DNA from 4 places in the Sporosarcina sp. resist genome. Region 4 is predicted to be linked to each of the others. Evidence: riboswitches for the same ligand, from Rfam matches in the RefSeq annotation. Region 4 holds a riboswitch; each other region holds the start of a gene.
The links. A riboswitch is a leader RNA that binds a small molecule or an ion and turns the genes downstream of it on or off. The one in region 4 is predicted to bind thiamine pyrophosphate.
Positions count from the first base shown of each region.

Region 1: linked by a shared signal. The riboswitch ahead of H7992_RS06490 (acetylornithine deacetylase) and the one ahead of thiD (bifunctional hydroxymethylpyrimidine kinase/phosphomethylpyrimidine kinase) in region 4 are both predicted to bind thiamine pyrophosphate.
Region 2: linked by a shared signal. The riboswitch ahead of H7992_RS01910 (thiamine phosphate synthase) and the one ahead of thiD (bifunctional hydroxymethylpyrimidine kinase/phosphomethylpyrimidine kinase) in region 4 are both predicted to bind thiamine pyrophosphate.
Region 3: linked by a shared signal. The riboswitch ahead of tenA (thiaminase II) and the one ahead of thiD (bifunctional hydroxymethylpyrimidine kinase/phosphomethylpyrimidine kinase) in region 4 are both predicted to bind thiamine pyrophosphate.

Region 1 covers NZ_CP060287.1:1,302,891-1,308,395, forward strand. The annotation lists gene H7992_RS06485 (S-layer homology domain-containing protein) at 1-2,084, shown strand, start outside; TPP riboswitch at 2,102-2,204, shown strand; gene H7992_RS06490 (acetylornithine deacetylase) at 2,416-3,690, shown strand; gene H7992_RS06495 (LLM class flavin-dependent oxidoreductase) at 4,542-5,505, opposite strand, start outside.
Region 2 covers NZ_CP060287.1:379,329-384,833, forward strand. The annotation lists gene H7992_RS01890 (ThiF family adenylyltransferase) at 415-1,431, opposite strand; gene H7992_RS01895 (thiazole synthase) at 1,428-2,201, opposite strand; gene thiS (sulfur carrier protein ThiS) at 2,198-2,404, opposite strand; gene thiO (glycine oxidase ThiO) at 2,367-3,467, opposite strand; gene H7992_RS01910 (thiamine phosphate synthase) at 3,451-4,056, opposite strand; TPP riboswitch at 4,479-4,587, opposite strand; gene H7992_RS01915 (YebC/PmpR family DNA-binding transcriptional regulator) at 4,661-5,380, opposite strand.
Region 3 covers NZ_CP060287.1:1,653,408-1,658,912, reverse strand. The annotation lists gene H7992_RS08400 (AAA family ATPase) at 1-2,243, opposite strand, end outside; gene H7992_RS08395 (exonuclease SbcCD subunit D) at 2,240-3,397, opposite strand; TPP riboswitch at 3,548-3,651, shown strand; gene tenA (thiaminase II) at 3,759-4,451, shown strand; gene H7992_RS08385 (ABC transporter ATP-binding protein) at 4,438-5,187, shown strand; gene H7992_RS08380 (ABC transporter permease) at 5,184-5,505, shown strand, end outside.
Region 4 covers NZ_CP060287.1:203,833-209,337, forward strand. The annotation lists gene H7992_RS00930 (ParM/StbA family protein) at 1-367, shown strand, start outside; gene H7992_RS00935 (hypothetical protein) at 379-909, shown strand; gene H7992_RS00940 (histidine phosphatase family protein) at 1,122-1,664, shown strand; TPP riboswitch at 2,041-2,146, shown strand; gene thiD (bifunctional hydroxymethylpyrimidine kinase/phosphomethylpyrimidine kinase) at 2,226-3,056, shown strand; gene thiE (thiamine phosphate synthase) at 3,049-3,708, shown strand; gene H7992_RS00955 (DUF3238 domain-containing protein) at 3,764-4,966, shown strand; gene H7992_RS00960 (ring-cleaving dioxygenase) at 5,310-5,505, shown strand, end outside.

The DNA of each region.
Region 1 (5,505 bases), 1.1 Mb from region 4:
TTAAATCAGAAGACGTCACGACAGCTGCAAAATTTACGGATATTCCAAATAGCCACTGGGCGAAAAATGAAGTTATGCAACTTGTAGAAATGGGCATAATGACGGGTTACGGCGATATGCAATTTCGTCCGGATCTAGCAATGACAGTTGGAGAGGCTACTCAATCTTTTACAAAAGCGGGATATGAATTTTTAATCAAAGACGTGACAGGCAATTCTTTTGGTATGGAAGAACCTTTAACACGTAGGCAAATGGAGTTGGCATTAGTAGATGCATTTAATTTGCAAGATAGTGCATTAATCGAATGGCCAAGTCTTATTTCATTGGATAAAGGAAGTGTAGGCGCAGTTCCACAATACAGAATTATGCCAGGCATACAAAAAGGTCTATTCAATCACGGATCACAAGTAGACCGCGCTACTTTTGCGGTGATTCTGCATCAAGTACTTGTGGAGAAGGGGAACATTGCAACTACCAAAAAATATGAATTAACGAACTTAGAGCTGTCGCCTAATTTTACTCGGATTCCCTCTGCTGTGAATTTAATGAAGGTGTCATTTGATGAACATCCGATTTACCTAAGATCGACAGAGAATATACTTTTCACGAATCATACGAGAATCGATAACTCATTTTCACGAGATAATATTTACACTTATGACATCGGTATAGAAGGTGCGACCATTGAGTTAACGGTTCGTTCATTTGATAATGGCGATTACTTCTTATTTTCGAAAATCATTAACCCTACTGAATCTGCTGTAACAGTAGATGTCATTCAAAAAGAAAATGAAGTGGCTTCATTTGAGCTAAACCGTTATGATAAATACAAGATTAAACGTAATGATAAAGACGTTTTTGGCAGTGACACAACATCCTATCCGACAGGTTTACTCCAATTTGTGAAGCTAGATGGATCAGTGAAGGAGCGGATGGTTGGTCAGTCTTATTTGTCAAAGCAATTGTCATTAGAGTATGAGAATGATGGCTACAGTTACATGCGTCAATTGCTCGGTGAAAAAGAGGCACTGTCTTATGCTCAGGTTGGAACAACATTATTATCTGTGCATACGTTAAATTCAAAAGGCAATGACATTGTAGATCAGTGGTATATGAATGCGGATGACCAATTATTTGCGAATGAAGAGAATATGGAGAGCTGGATGCTTGAGTCAGCTAAGTATTATAAAAAACGTAATAATTGGTACACGGCGGGTGGCCCATACAATAAAATGGCGATAACCACAGAGCCAATGCCTAATACAGGGCAAGGATATGGGCGGAACTTACTTCTATTAAAAGAAGATCGTGCGCTGGTTTTATATAATGAGCAAGAGGATCGTTATTTTGAGAACTTAATTTACAACTCATTTGTTAACTTGAAGAATTTCAAAGGTGACAAAGATTATTGGGAAACAGAAGTTACAAGCACCTATTTGAAAGATTTATATGACATTACAGCTCCATTCATTGATACACGTTTTAATGAGCAAATCGCGCTTTTCTACTATAATAGTGGTGCTGATTTTGGAATTGAGAATGCGAAAGAGCCATTGCGTAATTATGCTGACTTACTAGTCTCACAAAAAAGTAAAGGAAACGTCATTCCTGTGAATGACGAGTCTTACTACATCGCGGATTACTTCCCGATTGCACAGCAAGTAACGACACATGCCTCTATGAATCATGTGTTGGGCGGTATGAACGTTTTACTCATGGCTTATAATGAGTTCGGTGATCAGAAGTATTTAGATACAGCGCAGGCTATACAAACAGCGATTGTAGCGGATAAAGATGATTGGATTCGTGATAATGGCGATATTTGGTATCGTATTTCCGCATTACGTGACTATAAAGGCGATGATTACAAGCATCTGACTTTAGAGGATTTAATAAATTCGTACAAACTTTGGAAAGATATTGATCCGACGTATTTGCCTTTATTAGAAGAAATGATTGCTTCAAAAGCTTCGTTTTTATCGAATGAAAATTTAGGTTACACAACTAAAATAAAGAACGGGTTACGTGATATCGACTTATCGAACTATCTTCCTAAAGGGGAAGAAAGAACAGATGCATTGTGAAGAAGAAAAAACTAAATAGATACTGCTAGGGGAGCCGTTTAGGCTGAGACACATCATAGATGTAAACCCTTCGAACCTGATCTAGTTCATACTAGCGTAGGGAAGCAGCTGAAACTCTACACTCAATGTCTTTATATACGTAGAAAACAGCCGCCTTCCGATTATGGAAAGCGGCTGTTTTCTGTTCCAGTGTATATATGTTGAACAAATGAAATAAAGATAGTGAACTGCGCGAAGGCGCATTACAAGGGCTAGCGCCGTAGTGAATTCAATGGAATTCTTTATTACAACGTATATAGATTCACCTACCAAAAATATAGATAAGGGATGGATGAGTAAAATGGAAAATAAAATTAGTAACCTAGTTGATGAACGTCTAGAGGAGTTAGTGCAATTGCTAGCGGACCTCGTTCGTTTCCCGACAGTTAGTCCACCGGCAAGAAATACAACAGGCGTACAGCGGTATATTCAAGATTTTTTAGCACAAGAAAAATTTGAAACGGTTAGTTGGGATGTATTTCCTGGCGACCCGAACGTTGTAGGCGTTAAAAAGGGAACGGATGGAAACCTGTATAACAGCCTAATCATTAATGGACATATAGACGTTGCGGAAGTGGGGGATGAAACAGAGTGGACTGTGCCTGTCTTTGAACTAACGACTAAAGATGGCAACGCATATGGGCGAGGAACATCCGATATGAAAGGTGCAGTAGCGGCGACTTTACTAGCCGTTAAATTATTAAACGAACTAGGTGTGGAACTGAAAGGTGATTTGCAAATTCAGACTGTCATTGGGGAGGAAGCGGGAGAGGCTGGAACACTTTCATGTATGGAAAAAGGCTATACAGCAGACTTTGCACTTGTAGTCGATGGCAGTGATCGTCAAATCCATGGTCAGGGTGGTGTGATTACCGGCTGGATAACGATTAAAAGTAAGGAAGTTTTCCATGATGCAATGAGGATGAGTATGCTTCATGCAGGCGGTTCGGTTAATGGGGCTAGTGCGATAGAAAAGATGATGAAGGTTATTGCTGGATTACAAGATTTAGAACGTCACTGGGCTGTGACAAAAAAATATCCGGGTTTTGCGCCTGGCACCACTACTATTAATCCAGCAGTTATAGAAGGAGGAAGGCATGCAGCTTTTGTGGCGGATGAATGTCGGCTCTGGATCACCGTTCATTTCTATCCGAATGAAACCTATCAATCTGTAACAAAAGAAATCGAAGAGCATTTGAACCATGTAGCAAAAGCAGACACGTGGTTAAGAGAAAATCCCATTCACTTTCGCTGGGGTGGAAAATCAATGATTGAAGAACGTGGAGAAATATTTCCGGCGCTTGAAATGAATGCGGACCATGCAGCTGTTCAACTTCTTGCGCATTGTCATGAACAAACCGAAAAAAGTCCTGCAATAATTGGTATGTCGAGATCAGTAACAGATGCGGGCTGGCTAGGAGCAGCAGGAATTCCAACTGTTATCTACGGTCCTGGAAAGTTGGAAGAGGCACATTCTGTCGATGAAAAGATAAACATTGAAGAATTAGTGGTATTTACCAAGACGCTTATGTTATTTATAAATGAGTGGTGTAATACGAAAAAATAGGAGTGCAAGTAATCTCCCCATTCATCTACTACTATTAAACTGTTACATGTTGAACAAATGGATGCCTATATAAACTAAGCGAAGGCGCCTTACAAGGGACAGCCTAAACCTTAAGAAAAGCTTAAAAGTCTACGTTTGACTTGTACATTTGCGGCTAGCTTTGGACGAAATGATTACAACACCTTTACCGCGGGTTAAATGTGGCTGGAAATGCCAGCTACACTCTTTTCGGTAATCCTGTTACAACTAACTGTCCACCACATACCTACAATGTTTAAGTGGAAAATGCAACTACTTTGGAAGATGGAAGAATAACTACCTTTCTATAAAAGTTGCAAGTGCCCGAAGATGAAATTTCGGGCACTCTGCTGCATTTAACAAGCTTTCCTTACTTACTTTGGCAAAAATCATACAAGTAACAATGTGATGCCATATAGAAAGTGACCCTTTCTAAAATACAAAAAGGAAATACTATAGAGTGGGATTAGGCAGCCAAAATTGCATCTTTGGCTGCCCCTTTATGGATAGGAATGTAGTTATTCACTCGTTCCCAAAAGCATCAGAACTTAGTGTAGCTGTACCTTTGAAGAGCGGCGGACGAAGGGCCCCCATACAATTAACGAAAAAGCAGCGTAGGATGCGACAAAGTCGCATCCTACGCTGCAAGAAATGCCGATAATGGTGCAGTAGTCGTTCAGTCCAAAGCGATTCAAAAGCACATGTACATAAGGCTTCTAGTGTTTTATCACAAAAGTAAGCAGTCATGTGTTTCAACATATAAATAAGTGAAGCTATTACTTATACGGTATCAATTGATTTCTATGTTTCCAGATAGATTATTATGAGATACCTTAACGAGCCGTTTCACGCCGAACGATCGGAGCTACTTGTGTTGCTAACATTTCAATACTCGCTGCGACTTTAGAAAACGGCAAGCCGCCGATATCCATTTGTGCAATGAATCGTTGATGTCCAAATAGTTCGTGTTGGTGGAGAATCTTCTCAATTATTTGCTGAGGGCTGCCGACAAATAATCCGGTTTCGGGACTGGCCATATAATTGAAATCAGAGCGGGATATTCTCGTAATCATTCCATGTTGTTTGTTCACATATCCCCAATAATTTGCATAGTAAGGATAAAATTCGTCTTTCGCTTGTTGGGATGTCTTTGTTATATACGTATGTCCTGTTACAGCCACTTTTAAATCCTCTAAACGATGTCCGGCACTTATGCCAGCTTGGCGATACAAATCAACAAGTGGTTTGAAACGAATTGGATCCCCACCAAGGATAGCTAATGCTAAACCAGTTCCAAGTTTTCCAGCTCGTATTGCACTATCAGGTGTTCCACCTACACCAACCCAAAGCGGCAGTTTATTTTGAACAGGGCGCGGGGCAATCATAGAATTAGTTAAAGGCGAACGGAATGACCCATTCCAATTGACGATTTCATTGGTATTCAATTCTTGAAGCAGTCGTATGTTTTCATCGAACAGTTCGTCATAATTGTTTAAGTCATGACCGAATAACGGAAAAGATTCAACGAATGCACCACGACCTGTAATAATCTCAGCGCGACCATTCGAAATTAAATCGAGTGTAGCAAAATCCTCGAATAGGCGAACAGGGTCGACTGTGTTTAAAACAGTCGTTGCACTCGTCAATTTAATACGCTTCGTGTTTTGTGCCACTGCCGCCAGAACAACTGGCGGAGCTGATACGGCATAGTCTAAGCGGTGATGCTCACCGACACCAAAAATATCAAGTCCGGCTTCTTCAGTCAGCTTTCCAATAGCCAATACTTCATGAAGGCGC
Region 2 (5,505 bases), 180 kb from region 4:
ATTGTAACGAACCATATATAGAAATGGTACCCTTAAACGTTTGATGAAATTCCTGTTGGAGGGAATTTATGTTGTGTTTGATGAGAGTGGGGAGGGGAAGTACTGCTAGCATTATTAAAAAGCTGTCCTTAAAGCATGTATATGGCGGGAATTGTATTTTATAAGTTGACGTAAAGAATACCATTGAATTCGCTGTGGCGCTCGGGGATGCCCCCCACGATAAGCCAGTAGAAAAACCACTAGCCGATCTCGTGGCTCCAGCTATTCCTGTTAAGGCGCATTCGCTTAGTTTATGTAGGTATTCAGTTGTTCACCATTTTTAGTTTTCGCAATTAGGGGGGACCATTTGGTTTACCTATACGAGGGGGAACTGAAAAAAGAGCATAAAAGCTATGCTCTTTTTTCATTCAACAATTATCCTAGCAACCCGGCAGCAATTTTCTTCGCAGTTACAATATCTTTCGTTCCATGTACAAGCATGCGACCGTCACGGAACAGCACGATGCGGTGACCGTTGTATTCACAGGCGACTAGATGCGGGTTGTGAATTAATTTTGAGACGCTTCCGCGAATTGATTCGGCAAAAGGGAGGAGTTCAAACTTTCTACTTTTAGGCCAAGATAATTGAACGGTGTCACGTCCACAAAGCACCGCTGTTTTCATAGACTCACGAGCAGAAAGGAACGGATATACTGCATTTTCGGAACAACTTGGGCAACCGGCTTTCTTCATGCTTGCAACTCCAATTGAAGCGCGGTCGCCTGTCCATAAATCAGCAGATTCGAGTTTCGGTCCAAAAGGTGTTCCCGTTATATATTTCAACACGTCAGTAACTTGCCGAGCCGCTGTAGTAACCACAACCGGGCTGATGACGCCGACTGTATCACATGTTAATGTCTGTGATGGCAATGTTTCTAGCAAGCAATGTAGACACGGCTGGTTGTCTTGAATGCCAATCGGAAACGTTAGGCCATAACTTCCGACACATGCCCCCATGAAAAAGGGGATGCCGAGTTTCAGCGCTGCATCGTTCGCTAGCAGCCGTGTTTCAATATTGTCTGTTGCATCCAATACTAAATCATGGTCGGTCATTAGATCGAGGACGTTTTGTGGCGTTACATCGACTACAATACCTGTTATAGCTACATCGCTATTAATCGCCGTCAATCGTTTCTCCGCCGCAACTGCTTTTGGCAATTGCTCAATGACGTCTTGTTCCGTATACAATTGCTGGCGATGCAGATTGGTCGACTCGATAATATCCCGGTCCACAATCGTTACACGTCCAACGCCTGCACGGACGAGCATTTCAGCACCGGATGAGCCAAGCGCGCCGGCACCTAATATGAAAATACTAGTTTTACGAATCCTTTTTTGGCCGACATCGCCAATTGGAGCGAATAATGCCTGACGTGAATATTTTTCAATCAATTCGTTACAAGTCCTTCCAGTGGGCTACTTGCAACCGCATAATCGCGCATCGGCATCCGGCCTGCTTCATAGCCGAGTCGTCCCGCTTCAATCGCGAGCTTCATGGCAAGGGCCATTTTAATCGGATCTCCAGCTTCTGATACCGCTGTGTTCAATAAAACTGCGTCAGCGCCAAGCTCCATTGCATAAGCTGCATCTTTCGGCGAGCCAATTCCTGCATCGATAATAACGGGTACATTGGATTGTTCAATGATGAACGACAAGTTAAGTGGATTCAAAATACCGCGCCCTGATCCGATAGGGGATGCGCCTGGCATGATTGCATGAACGCCCATTTCGCATAACCTACGTGCGAGCACAACATCATCTGACGTATAAGGCAGGACGATGAATCCTTCATCTAACAGCATTTCAGTTGCCCGAAGTGTTTCTACTGGATCCGGGAGTAATGATCGGTCACAACCGATGATTTCAACTTTAATCATGTCACAAAGTCCTGATGCTTTCGCCAGTTTCGCGATGCGTACCGCTTCTTCCGCTGTTTTTGCGCCCGCTGTATTTGGTAATAGTGTATATTTCGAAAGATCGAGTTGTTCCAAGAAATTTGGTTGTGATGGCTCGAAGATATTCATACGTCTTACTGCGAACGTAAGAATTTCTGACTCCGATACACGCACTGCCTCTTTTTGCACATCAAATGACGGGTATTTTCCTGTACCTAGTAATAGTCTTGAATTGAATGTTTTATTGCCGATTGTTAGCATAATTATCCTCCTCCTACAAAGTGAATGATTTCTATTTGGTCGCGGTCGTTGATCGGTTTGTCATATGCGTCTTTCGCAAGAATATCTCGGTTCATTTCCACGATGACGATGCGTTCCGCAAGTTCCAGATGCCCAAGCAGTTCCTGCACATTTTCAACTTCTGCGGGCATGTCATACCGATTGCCGTTCAGTTCGATTGTTCGCTTCATGAAAAATCCCCCTTTTCGGATCAAATGCCTTAATCCGTTCTGTATTCACTTCATTTTCGATGATCAAATCACGAATCAAGCAGGCGGTTGCGGGCGCCAATAAAATCCCATTTCTGAAATGACCAGCTGCAATATACATATTTTCATTCCCTGGAATCCGACCGATATACGGTAAGTCGTCAACGGTTTTTGGACGTAGACCTGCCCATCTGTTCATAACAGGAAGGCGGGAAAGACCAGGTATAAAACGTTCCGCAATAGCACTTAATGCCAAATTACCGGCATCAGTTATCTGCAAGTCTGTATGTCCGTATTCCATCGTGGCCCCGATGACGAGCGTTCCACCCGAGCGTGGAATTACGTAACAGCCTTTATGGAAAAGTGTATAAGGTAATTGCATGCCTACCGCATTGAGTTGCATACATTGGCCTTTCACTGCGGTCATTTGCAGCCCTGACACAAGCTTGGCACTCGCTGCACCGCTTGCAATGACTAGATGTTTTGCGTTGATAACGGACGACGCAATGCGTATCTGATAGCCGCCATTTAACAGTGTGATTTCATCGACTGTGGCCTGTTCTGAAACAGTAGCGCCCAAACTTTTAGCCGCTGCGCAATATGCCAGACAAGCCTTTTCAGGATGAACATGAACGTCTTCTTCAAAAAGATACGCACCAAAAGCAGGAGGGGCGACATGTGGAATTCGTTCGCGAACTTGTTCAGCTGAAAGATGAACTGCGTTTTTCCAACGGGAGAGGGCAATTCGTTCTTCTTCGGAACAAGCAAACTGAACAATACCGCCAGCTGTATAACCGAAGTCCGCCCCTGCATCACGTTGGAATTCTGAATACAGTACCTGACTTTCTTGCGCGAATGAATAAAAGGTATCATTCAAATATTCAGAGTGAGCACCGAGCATTCCGCCAGCTGCACGGGTAGTCCCTTGAGCGATTTTATCGCGTTCAACAAGGTGAACTGACAAACCCTCTTTTGCTAAATAATAAGCTGTACTGCAACCAATAATCCCTCCCCCAATAACGACAACATCAACTGGTTGTGACATGGTTCGCATCCTTATAGGCTGTTGCTGCAACTTCAGGATTGTCACTGCCAAAAATGGACGACATCAATGCAATTCCTGCAACTCCGCCTTGATTTAATTGCGGAAGGTGATGCGGCTGAATTCCACCAATTGCGTAGATAGGAATTGCTAGCGATTCAACGATTTGAAAAAGCTCATCGGTTCCACGGGGGAAGAGGCCAACTTTTGAACTTGTCTCGAATAAATGACCATAAAGAATCCAGTCAGCACCTTCTTTATAAGCAGTTTCAGCTTCACCATAAGAGTGGACAGATCTGCCGAAGGAGATAGCCGGGAATTTTTTTTTGAGTAGCGTTAGCGGTTCGCCGTATCCGGGAAGTTGAACTTTGTTAATCCCGGTAATTGAAGCGACATTCGTTCGCCCATGGACAATTAGTTTAGTTGAATTAAAGCCAGATTCGATTAATTGTCGAATCAACGCTATTATTTCTGAATCCATTTTCGATTTCTCACGTAAGATGGCTGCGTCGATAAAAGGTTCGATTGCTAGCAGGGTATCAAGCAATTGGCTACGTTCCATTTTGTCATCTGTTACGGCAATTATCTTCATCGAACTCCTCCTTATCGAAAAGAAATAGTATATGTTTTCACCTGGGAATAGGGTCTAGTTTCAGGCGCCAACCCCTCGGGTCATAAGTCGTTTTACTGCGAGGGCTGAAGGACGCCCTCTTCGTAAACCGTCTTATGCCTGTCGGGGGCCTACAGGATGTAGGTCATGCAGCTGTTGCCACAGGAAGTGGCGCACTTAAGCTGCGTTCATTTGTAGCGGCGCCTTCCGCTTTTCTTGTTGTCTAGACTCCAGGCGCCAGCCCCTCGAGTCGCTTCAGTCTTGCCGAAAAGGCAAAGAGCGCCTTTATCGTCAAGCCTTCCAGCGCTTTTCGGGGCTAAACGGCGCCTTCCGCTTTTCTTCATAAAAAAAGACCACTTTCCAGGTATGGAAAGTGGTCTGTCGATGGCATTAGAATGCACTGATAGGAAGACACGCCACTTCCCTACGCAGGTACAAACCTGTTCAGGTGATAAGGGTAGCGGAGTGGAACTCGTTTCTCAGTCCTTTAAAAGGATTCCCCTAATGGTCGAATATGTTATGAAGTTGTCAATCTATTAGTAGCATAGCACGTCAATGGAATGAATGAAAGGATGAACAGTTGCGCTTAGTCGTCTAAGTGGACGTTATGATGCACTTGTTGAACATCTTCCAAATCATCCAGTACGTCAATCATTTTCTCGAATTGTGCTTGAGCTTCTGGTGACAGAGTCAAGTCGTTTTGTGCAAGCATTGTTATTTCAGCGACGTTAAACTCTGTAATACCGGCACTTTTTAAAGCTGCCTGAACAGCATGGAACTGGTCTGGCTCAGCATAGATGATGACCGATTCCTCTTCATCTAGAATATCACGCACTTCGACGTCCGCATCCATTAGAAGTTCGAGAACGTCGTCGGCGGACATACCTTCAATTCCGATAACTGCAGTCGCATCAAACATATAGGAAACGGATCCGCTGACACCCATATTACCGCCATTTTTACCGAATGCGGCGCGTACTTCTGATGCAGTACGATTTACGTTATTTGTCAGTGTATCGACAATAACCATCGAGCCATTTGGTCCGAATCCTTCATAGCGAAGCTCGTCAAAGTTTTCTTCTGAACCACCTTTTGCTTTTTCAATTGCCCGGTCAATAATCGCTTTTGGTACACTATATGTTTTTGCGCGTTCTACGACAAATTTTAGCGCTTGATTCAATTCAGGATCAGGCTCGCCTTGCTTCGCTACTACATAAATTTCACGTCCGAATTTTGCATAAATGCGACTCGTGTCCGCATCTCTTGACGCTTTTTTCTCTTTGATATTGTTCCATTTACGGCCCATGAATTTCCACTCACTTTCGATTAAGCATAGATTTACTACAATAAGTATACAACAATTATATGCAAGTAGACGAGTGGGAATTATTAAAAATGGGCTGTTAGGTTGTATAAGAGAGAAATTTTTTA
Region 3 (5,505 bases), 1.4 Mb from region 4:
CGATAAGCCTGTTCTGTTGGGAATGCCAATTCTTCTAATGCTTTTTTGAATCTACTTTCCGCCTGCCCCCTCTTCCCTACAACTTCTTCCAAGGTTTCCCCAGCATGAATTTCTGCTACTTTCGCCGCCCCCAGCTTCTCGCTCGTTTCCTCACGCACTTTCTGGACTACTTCCCAAGCGTAATCTAATTCTTCTTTTTTCTTTTCAGTTTCAGCAATCCGCTCCTGAAGCGTGGCTAGTACCCGTACATCTTCGGGTATCGTTTGTAATGTCATGTTAAACAGGGCTAGTTGTGTATCATAGGACGATTTTTGTTGAAACAATGCACGTTCCATTTCAGTTTTCTGCGCCACGATTTGCGCTGTAATTACTTCTTTCTTTTTCAATTCCACTTTCAGATTAACAAGCAATTTTCGATCTGCGCGAAGCTTAGCCACTTCCGCTTCTAGCTTCTGTTTTACCTCATGTAAATTATTATTATCCTTTTCTATAGCTAACCGCTTCATTTCATTTTCTTTATCAGTTAACTGCTCGATTGTATTTTGGTAGGTAATAGCCGCGGTTCGGAATTGCCCCTCGACTTCTTTCAGCCGTTCTTTCTCCACTTCCAGCTTTTCCCTTGAAATGGTTACTTCAATTGTTTTATGCGATTTAGCGGGATGATGTTCACTCCCACATACCGGGCAGGATTCCCCGTCTTTTAAAGACTCAGCCAACATAGCTGCTTGGTTATTTAGCCAAAGTTGTTCTACTGCATCGTATTCCGATTTACTTTTCTCATAACGCGCCTCGTGATCATTCTTTCCTTGTTCCAATACGTGTATCCGATTTCGAATCGCAATGAATTCATCCAGTAGTTTGCACTTTTCAATCGTTTCATTTAGTTGATCGATACGTTCATCGTACTGAACTTGTCCCACTTCAAACATCTCGATTTCTACTTTCACTTTTTCCAAGTTCTTCGTTTCTTCATCTGTCATTCTAACGGTTTTCTCAAGTTCTTTTTCCAAATGATTGTTTTCCTTTTTCATCACATCAAGAGCAGTTTCCTTCGATGCCAAACTTGAAACCGCCGGAAGGAAATCTTTTAGTCGAATCAAACTTTCCGTCAGCTTTTCACGGTCAGTTTTTCTTGCTTCTTCCACTCGAAAATGCTCTCCAGCAAGTTCCATTTTTTCTGCTGCTATCTGGACTGCTTCCTTCGCATTCTTAAGATTATCGGCTTTTGCGGCAGTTTCTTCTTTCAAATTGAGTAATTGCATCTCAAGTTCACCGATTGAAACAGCTCGCTCTGCGTCGGCTATTTGTTGCTCTTTTTGTACCACAATTGGCAACTGTTCCGTTAACTTATTTAACGATAATTCTTTTTGACGTAGTTCAATAAAACGTTCATTCATACTTTTCGCAGCCTGGTACATTTCTTGCATTTTTGTATGTTTTGCATAAACTTCGTCATAACTCTTTTTAACAACAACCGTCTTGTCTTGATAAAACGCAAATTCTTCTTCTAATCCTTGAACGACTTGATTCACATTGTAATGTTCATTCGCCAGAACAGTAAAGACCGATGACTCACGCTCGGGCAGTAAGGTCGCTATTTGTCCAATATGTCCTTCGCTCTGTTGCATCTCTTTCGTCAGAGTCGCTTGTGCGCTGTCTTTCTTCCCTTTTAGCTGCTCCACTATTTCACGGTACTTATCTGTTTTAAATATTTTCCGCATGATTGTTTCTTTATTTTCTGTATCAGACGTTAGAAACTTTCGGAACTCTCCTTGCGGCAGCATAACAATCTGACTGAATTGTGCTTGTGTAAAGCCGATTAGTTCTTCTACCTTCTTGTTAATTTCAGATACAATCTGCCTGTCGACAAGTGGTACCTCCCCGTCTTCCGTCAGTTCATAGAACTCGCAGCGCGCAGACGTTTCGGACTTGTTCCCCTGTTTGACATACGGTATTTGCCGCATGATGCGGTACGTTCGATTATGAATGTCAAACGTCAATTCAACGGTCGTTTGAACTGCGTCGTCTGCGAAGTCGCTTCGCATCGCACGATTATCCGTTCGATCTTCTCCGCTCGCCTGACCATATAGCGCAAAACAAATCCCATCAAATATCGTGGTTTTCCCCGCACCAGTAGCTCCTGAAATAACGAAGAGTCGATTGTCTTTCAATTCCCTGAAATCGACCGTTTCCGTCCCTTTATATGGTCCAAATGCCGTCATCATTAATTGAATTGGCCTCACAGCTGTGTCCCCTCCTTGTGCATAACTTCATGGAGCACTTCTGAAAAGAGGGTCTCCGTTTCTACGTCTGCCGCTTCTCCTTTCATCTCTTCGTAAAATGCTTTAAAGAGTGCTAAATCATCATGCTTCCCATGTTCCATACGTTGTTCATCAACCGCATTTGCGGTCAGCATGAGCACTTTACGCTCAACATGCATCGCGTTCGGATAGACTGACCGTACTTTTTCCATCGGGAATAAAACCGGTGTCTCATCTAGCAATTTAACAAAAACATAATCCTCACTTACTGGGTGCAACAAAATATCTTCCATCGTCCCTACAACCGTCCGCATATCATGCTTTGGCTTCAACTCCCGTTTCTCAACAGATACCTGCCCTGCAGCATCAAGTTCGATAATTAGAAACCCTTTATTATGATGTTCTTCTGAAATCGAATATTTCATTGGCGAACCCGCAAATCGCACTGTTTCATTTAACACATAATGTGCCTGATGTAGGTGGCCAAGTGCAGTATAATTAAATCCTTCGAAAAGATGCGCCGACACATATTCTGCCCCACCAATTGCCAACGGTCGTTCGGAGTCACTCGTGTTATTTTCACTTTCTCCGTGAGGTGTCACAAAAGCATGTCCAACAAATACATGTCGGACCCCCTCTGCCATTTGTTCACGGATAGTTGCCGTCACTTTCTTCATCGCATCGTTATGGTTCACAATCGTTTCATCTTCGTGCAAATGTTTTACAACAGAAGGATCCGCAAATGGTACGAGATGGAAATGAACCTCACCGTAATCATCTGACAAAACGACCGGTTCGATTACTTTCGTCATCTGACCTGCAATATGGTAGCCATTTACTCGCATCAATCCGCTTCCAAAATGGAGGCGTCCCGGGCTATCATGGTTTCCTCCAATCGCTAGGACAGGTATTCCAAGTTCCATAGTAATTTTTCCAAGCACTTCGTCAAGTAGTGCAATCGCTTCTGTAGGTGGCACCGCACGGTCATACAAATCGCCTGCGATAACGACCGCATCTGGCTTCTCTTCTTCGACTGCCTCTACAAATTGATCAAGCACATAACGCTGTCCTTCTGTCATATATATACCTTGAACGAGCTTGCCTAAATGCCAGTCCGCTGTATGGAAAAATTTCAAATTCATTTCCCCCTTCAACACTTTTTCTTTCTACTTTACAGGATAATTCTCGTAAAAGGAAACATACATTCCTTTCTAACTTTTCGCAAAGTTAAGGTTGACCTTCTATTTTTAATATGCTTATAATGGGGATGAGTCCAATTTCATATGATCCACCGCTAGGGGTGCTCTAACAGAGCTGAGAGAGGCATGTGCCTTGACCCTTATAACTTGAACTGGTTAATACCAGCGTAAGGAAGAGGTGCTGACACAATAATTCTGCCGGTCTATTTTCCGGGATACTTTTGATTGTCTACAACCCACTTCTTCTTCAAGGAGTGGGTTTTTTGGTTTTCAAGAATACAAAGGGAGTGTTGGAATCATGAAGTTCACTGACCGTTTGTTAGAAAAGACGTTACCAATCTGGAGACAGAATCATAGCCATCCGTTCGTACAAGGAATTGGCGATGGGACGCTTGATCCGGATAAATTCAGGTTTTATATGGTACAGGATTACTTGTATTTGATTGATTATGCAAAACTGTTTGCGATCGGGGCTGTAAAAGCCGACGACTTGGAAACGATGGGCAAATTCGCGACACTACTCGATGGGACGCTGAACAAGGAAATGGCCCTGCATCGAAGCTACGCACTGCGGTTCGGCATTTCTGAACAGGAACTTGAAAACGCTAAGCCGTCACCAATTGTACTTGCGTATACGCACTACATGTTACACGTCTGTCAAAATGGAACGGTTGCGGAAGTGATGGCTGCTCTGCTTCCTTGCGCATGGAGTTACTGGGAAATCGGTAAGGAGCTAAATGCTATTCCAGGTGCTGCCGATCACTCGTTATATGGCGATTGGATTCAGATGTATTCTTCGGATGAATTCAAGGAACTTGCGGGCTGGTGTATTGATTTAATGAACAAATCAGCAGAAGGAAAACCGGAGCATGAACTGTTAAAGCTCGAGGAGATTTTCCTCAATACAACTCGTTATGAATATATGTTTTGGGATATGGCAAATACAAAACAAATGTGGCCTGGAGTTGAAATGATAAATGCTATCGTTTGACGGTGTTTCATTCACGTACCAATCAGGCAACAGCATACTCGATAATCTGTCATTCAACATTCTTCCCGGTGAGTTTATTTCGATAATTGGTGTTAGCGGTTCCGGTAAAAGTACGATTTTTCGTCTTGTAACCGGATTAGATGAACCCTCAGGGGGTACCATTTCTCTTGAAGGGAATCCAAATACTCAGCGCCTTGGAAAGGTCGGCTATATGCCACAACAAGATTTGTTACTGCCTTGGCGAACCATTTTAGAAAATGCATGTCTTCCGCTTGAAGTAGCCGGATTAGATAAGAAGGCCGCCAAGGAACAAGTACAACCATTATTACAAGAGTTCGGTCTTGGTGGAACAGAGGATAACTATCCAGGAGAACTTTCGGGTGGAATGAAGCAGCGCGTCGCTTTCTTACGCGCTGTTCTTTCTGGCAATTCCCTACTATTGTTGGATGAACCGTTTTCAGCACTCGACGCCATCACCCGACTGGCTATGCAAGAGTGGCTAATCAATCTGTGGGAAAAGCGCAAATCAACTGTCCTTTTCATCACACATGACGTAGAGGAAGCACTGTTTCTGTCAGACCGTATTTTTCTGTTGCAAAACAAACCTGTCACTTCATTCGTGGAAATCGAAGTGCCTCTTGAAAGACCTCGAATAAGAAACGATTTACATCGCGCTGAAATGCTCGAGCTAAAAGAACTGCTTATCGGCAAGCTCAGAAGTGAGGTTTCGCTGTGAAAAATACGGCTTCCTTAGTAATCATTGCAGGATTTCTAAGTATCTGGGAGTTGGGTGCACGCCTTTACGGTAAAGCGTTCATTCTCCCTTCCCCTATACAAATTTTTATACGTTTTTGGGAACTGAGGGAAGTATTATTGTTGAAACATCTACCGGTTACTTTGATGACGATTATTATCGGCCTAGCCATTTCGATTATTTCAGGAACAGCAATTGCAGTGCTAATGTCTTCCCGTCCAGGCATACGAAAAGCGCTCTATCCAATTCTCATTGCATCTCAAATGGTTCCTATTATTGCGCTTGCACCTATTTTTGTAC
Region 4 (5,505 bases):
CATTATAACGAAGAAAAATAACCGTAATCATATTATGGTAAAAGGAAGCCGGACAAGTGTTCATGACATTGTAGACCGGATTCTCTTGGAGCTAGCGAAAAAGCAATACCGCCATTTACGGAATGTATGGGCAAGAAACTCGCAATCTGAGATCTGCTATTTCATCGGCGGAGGCTCTATTGTCCTTAAAGACTATCTTAAAACGTTAAATAATAGCTTAGATGGTTATAATATCGATTTCTTTGAAGATGAAAAAGAAAGTGTTTGGATGATGGCCAACGCTTATTACAAGTTAATTTCAGACTTTGCGAAAAAAAATCAACAAGTCAAAATTAAAGAAGAAGAAAAGTTAGTTAAAACAAAGTAAGGTGACTATGCATGAATGACGCGGGATTAAAAAGGGGACAGCCCATTACATTTCGTCTCCCATCAGATACATCTGACCACACACTAAAGCAACTGCAAAAGTTAAAAGAAGTCGAAAGAAGAAACTTTTCCAGTAAAATTGCGGAGTTCGTGATAGATGGGGTGAATGACTCACTTTTAAAGCATAGAGAGGCCATAACAATTCCGCTCCCAAAAGGGTTAACTAAAGCGCAACGTGATTGGTTAAAGCACGAACATTCCGAGGCGCTACTAGGGAGTATCGTCTATCAGTTGATGTCCGATCCAATCCGCACAGCTTCTCTCTTTGCATCATTGAACAGCAATGCAATAGATGTAAATGCAGCATTATATTTGCAGGAAGAAACGAGCGCTGCCGTTGAGGTGGAAACAGAACATCAATTGATTAACATAGAGGATGATCTGGATAATTTTGATTGGGAACAGTTAAAGGAGCCAGAAGAAACCTCTGTTGTAGAAGAGGAAGACCCTTTAGCTGACTTCCTTGCCCAGATGAATAAATAATAGTGAGTGCCTGCATAAGAAACCACCATGAATGCTTAAATTTTCATGATGGTTTATTGTACAGGCACTTTTTGTTGTGATTTCTAAGGAATCTAAAACATTGAGATGTTTTCTTTGGAGCATACAAGGGAAAAAGAGTAATAGGGATGACTACAGCTAGTTTGCGAATGGGTTGTATGTCTATTTAGTAAGAAGAATGGGGTGAAGCGGGTATGGAAAAAGTTATTTACATCGTGCGTCATTGCTCCGCAGAAGGGCAGGCACCACACGCGGAATTGACTGCTGAAGGGATTCTGCAGGCGGGTCAGCTTGTAGCGTTTTTCGAAGATATCGAAGTGGATCGGATTATTACGAGTCCGTTTTCTCGTGCACGTCAGACGGGCTGGCCTATAGCTGAGCGGAAGAAGTTGCATGTAGAGGTGGATAGTCGGCTTATGGAGCGCGTGCTAAGTTCAATGGATTTCGAGGATTGGTTGATAAAGCTGGAAGATACGTTTTTTGACCTTCATCTAAAATATGAGGGTGGGGAATCTTCGAGTGAAGCGATGTCGAGGGTCTGTGATGTTGTGGATGAGCTGGGTGACGGTTCGCGGACAGTGCTTGTGACACACGGGAATTTAATGGCGCTATTATTAAGTTGTTATGATGAACGATTCGATTTTGGGCAGTGGCAGGCACTGACGAATCCAGACGTGTATGTTATACGGATTAAGGATGGGGACTCAGAAGTGGAAAGAATTTGGGGTTCTGAATAAAAAAACAGGCCGCTGTGATGTCGGCCTATCTAGGTTTTAGTGAATGTTAACCCATTGTAAGATTAGTAATAATGACCACTGCAATAATAACGAGTGCCCCGAAAAGACTGATCCACATGGATTTGTCGGGATTATTCGGTCTGCTGTCTGCTTTATGCATAAACTGCGCCTTCTTTCTGTTTATGTCATTAACTATACTCTTATCGACGATAGAATGGAATAAACTGTTACCACGTGAAACGAGTTTATTATATATATTGAACCTATTTGATGGAGTTTTTTATTTCCATTACTCTATGCTTCTATTGAAAATGGACCAAACATTCCCACAATCTCACACTAGATATGTTACACTTGCTACAAAGCTGAATAGTTTAACAACCACTAGGGGAGCCTTTTTTAGGCTGAGACGTGCATGAATGCGCGGACCCTTGGAACCTGATCCGGATTATACCGGCGTAGGAAAGTGGGTACGCCTTTTACGAATAGTTAAATGGCTAGCCGCTTTCTTACGCCACCGGGAAGCGGCTTTTTAGTATAAATAAAAGGGTGGCGAATCGAATGGTACGTGTGGCATTGACAATTGCGGGGTCGGATAGTGGTGGTGGTGCGGGTATTCAGGCAGACTTGAAGACGTTCCAAGAATTGGGTGTTTTCGGTACGTCGGCACTGACAGCGGTGACAGCGCAAAATACATTTGGAGTGACGGCGATACAGCCGGTTGACACCGCTATTATTAAAGCGCAAATACAGGCAGTTATTGAAGATTTTGATGTTAAAGCGATTAAGACAGGGATGCTCTTTTCGACAGAAATTATCTATGCAGTGGGAGAGGCGTTTCATTGGAGCGGAATTCCACTTGTCATTGATCCGGTGATGATTGCGAAAGGGGGTGCTTCATTGTTAGAAAGACAGGCGGTTGAAGCGTTGAAGACTGTACTGGTACCTCTTGCAGCTATTGTTACACCTAATATTCCAGAAGCAGAAGTGCTTGCAGGAATGGAAATAAAGACGAATGAAGACATAGAACGAGCGGCGAAACATATAATAGCGTTGGGCGCGGGGGCGGTTCTTATTAAAGGGGGCCACCGGAAAGAAGCGCCTTATGCGGAAGATCTGTTCATGGGGGCTGACGGGGAACGGTTCTCGGTTCGCGCACCATGGATTGATACGAAAGATACGCATGGAACAGGGTGTACGTATTCGGCGGCACTGACAGCGTTTTTGGCAAATGGGGAAACGGCAGCGAATGCAGTTGTTTCTGCAAAATGTTTTATCCACGCAGCAATTGAAGATGGACTTAAAATTGGTGGCGGCCATGGTCCGACGAATCACTGGGCATATGGACGCCGCGGTAACAAGACAATGGAAGGGGTTGTAGTTTATGGATAAGCAAACAGTTAACTTATATTTCATCATGGGTACAGTGAATTTGGCGGGACGCGACCCGTTACATGTCTTAGAAGAGGCGCTAAAGGGTGGTATAACGAGCTTTCAATTACGTGAAAAAGGGCCTGGTGCATTAACGGGTGAAGAATTGAAGGCATTTGCACAAGCGTGTCAGCAATTATGTGAACAATATAGTGTACCTTTCATTGTCAATGATGATATAGGTCTTGCGATTGAAATTGGTGCAGACGGTATTCATATCGGGCAGGAAGACGGATATATTTCAGCAGTGCGTGACAAGGTTGGTCCAGACATGCTAATAGGTGTTTCTACGCATAATGTAACAGAAGCGATTGCGGCAGCTGATGCTGGGGCTGATTATATCGGTCTAGGTCCAGTTTATGAGACACAGACGAAAATGGATACGCAACCGGTTATTGGTATCGAGACAATTAGGGAAGTGGCATCGTTGTTACCTGGCTTACCAATTGTTGCGATTGGCGGAATTTCAGAACGCAGAGCCGGTGCTATCATTAAAGCGGGTGCGTCAGGGGTAGCGGTTATTTCTGCAATTTCTGGAGAAGAAGATCCTGGAGAAGCAGCAAGTCGTTTAAAAGGTGCGGTCCTTCTTTCATTAACAGGTATTGAAATGTAATGTTTAACTGCTCGCGAAATATACCACACTTCCAAGTAAGGGGTGTGGTGTGCGGATGAAAAAGAAACTGTTTGAAATACAAACCGTTTTGCATAAGGCAGATCTAATCTATTTCACATGGAATGATGTCGGCGGAACCTACAAAGTCTATAGAGACGGGCATCATTTGTATGAAGGAACGGTCTCTGAATTTAGTGACGGTGATTTCAAGCATGCGAAACTATATAATTACTTAATCGAACGTGTTGAGGATGGTATTGTGATTGACGTTATTGCATTGCAAACGTCAGCATTTGCTGAACAGAAAAACAAAGAAAGTCCGCTTCAGTCACTTGTCATGACAACGATTGTCGCAAAGACGCAAATTGCATTGTCTTGGGAGGAAATTAAAGATGTCGCTGAATATGATGTCTACCGAAATGGGACGCATATGACAACGGCGGTCGGTAATTCTTACATCGACAGGGATTTTTCGTTGGATGAAATCTATACGTATACGATTAAATCTAAGCGGTCACTTGCGAAGTCGGAAGAACGATTCAACGTCTTTCAGTCGATTGTCTCCACTGTTTTTGGGCTGTTGAATCCGGTTTCGTCGAAGGCAGAAGCGGCGATTGAACAGTTTTCGGTGACAAAATCCATTGCCAAGCCGAGGGAGTTGCTGACGCCTGTTCAAGACAGAGTTCGTCTTCCGAATGTAGATAGGTGGGGATTCCGCTACATGACGTTTTTGCAGGATGACTGGGTGCTGAATCCGAATCTTTTATCGCGAAATCGTTATTTTAAAGGGGATGACAGGGGATTCGATTCAAATGGAGCCAGTTATCGGACCCGAGTGGACGTCGAACTGGCATATGACCTTGAACGTTCTCCGTTGACGTTTACAAGGGATGTTGGGCCATCGATTGTCTATGATGCTTTTAAGCGCTTTAGGAAACAAGCAACCGCTTCACACGATGGGATTACGTTGAAACGGACAAATCACGGGGAAGACGAAGCGGGATTTCATCTTCTGCATGCTGTCGGCAATCCCCTTACAACGGCCCCTGACATTAACTATGAAGTGCGAGCAGTTATGAGGCGGGACGGAACGTTTGATATGACGGGTTACCACGATCAGGCGCCCCATCATGAGATTTACCTGATGCGCGGTGAAGAGAATGAATGGAAACCAATTCACCAAGCGGAAAGTAAGGGGCTCGCGTGGATGTCCGAGGTAATTGCTTGGCAGTACTGGCGAATCTCTAATTTTGAATAGTAAACAATGAACTCCTTCCGTTGTCATAAATGGAAGGAGTTCATTGTTTATCCGGAAAGGAAAAATATGAGTTGCGTAGATAGCGAATTATGCATCCCTACTATTCGATAGGATGAACCTTGGTAATAATGAATGTACTGTGACAAGAGGCTATCTGAACTATCTCGGATAGCCTCTTTATTCACTTTTAAGCGTTTATTGTTGAACAAGACGGGCGGTGACTCGTTTCTTACATCCGATTTATATGCTTCAAGCCAACTCGTTGACAAAGAAAACTCTGCTTGGTATGATTACCTTGAATTCAAGATAAATAACTTTCTACTAATTCGAGGAGAGAATTGATATGACGAAAAAATCAATGGGCATTCACCACATAACTGCAATCGTCGGACATCCGCAAGAAAACGTCGACTTTTACGCGGGTGTTCTTGGGTTGCGTCTTGTCAAGAAAACCGTCAACTTCGATGATCCGGGGACGTATCATCTTTACTTTGGTAATGGAAACGGTGCACCGGGTACGATCATTACGTTTTTCACAT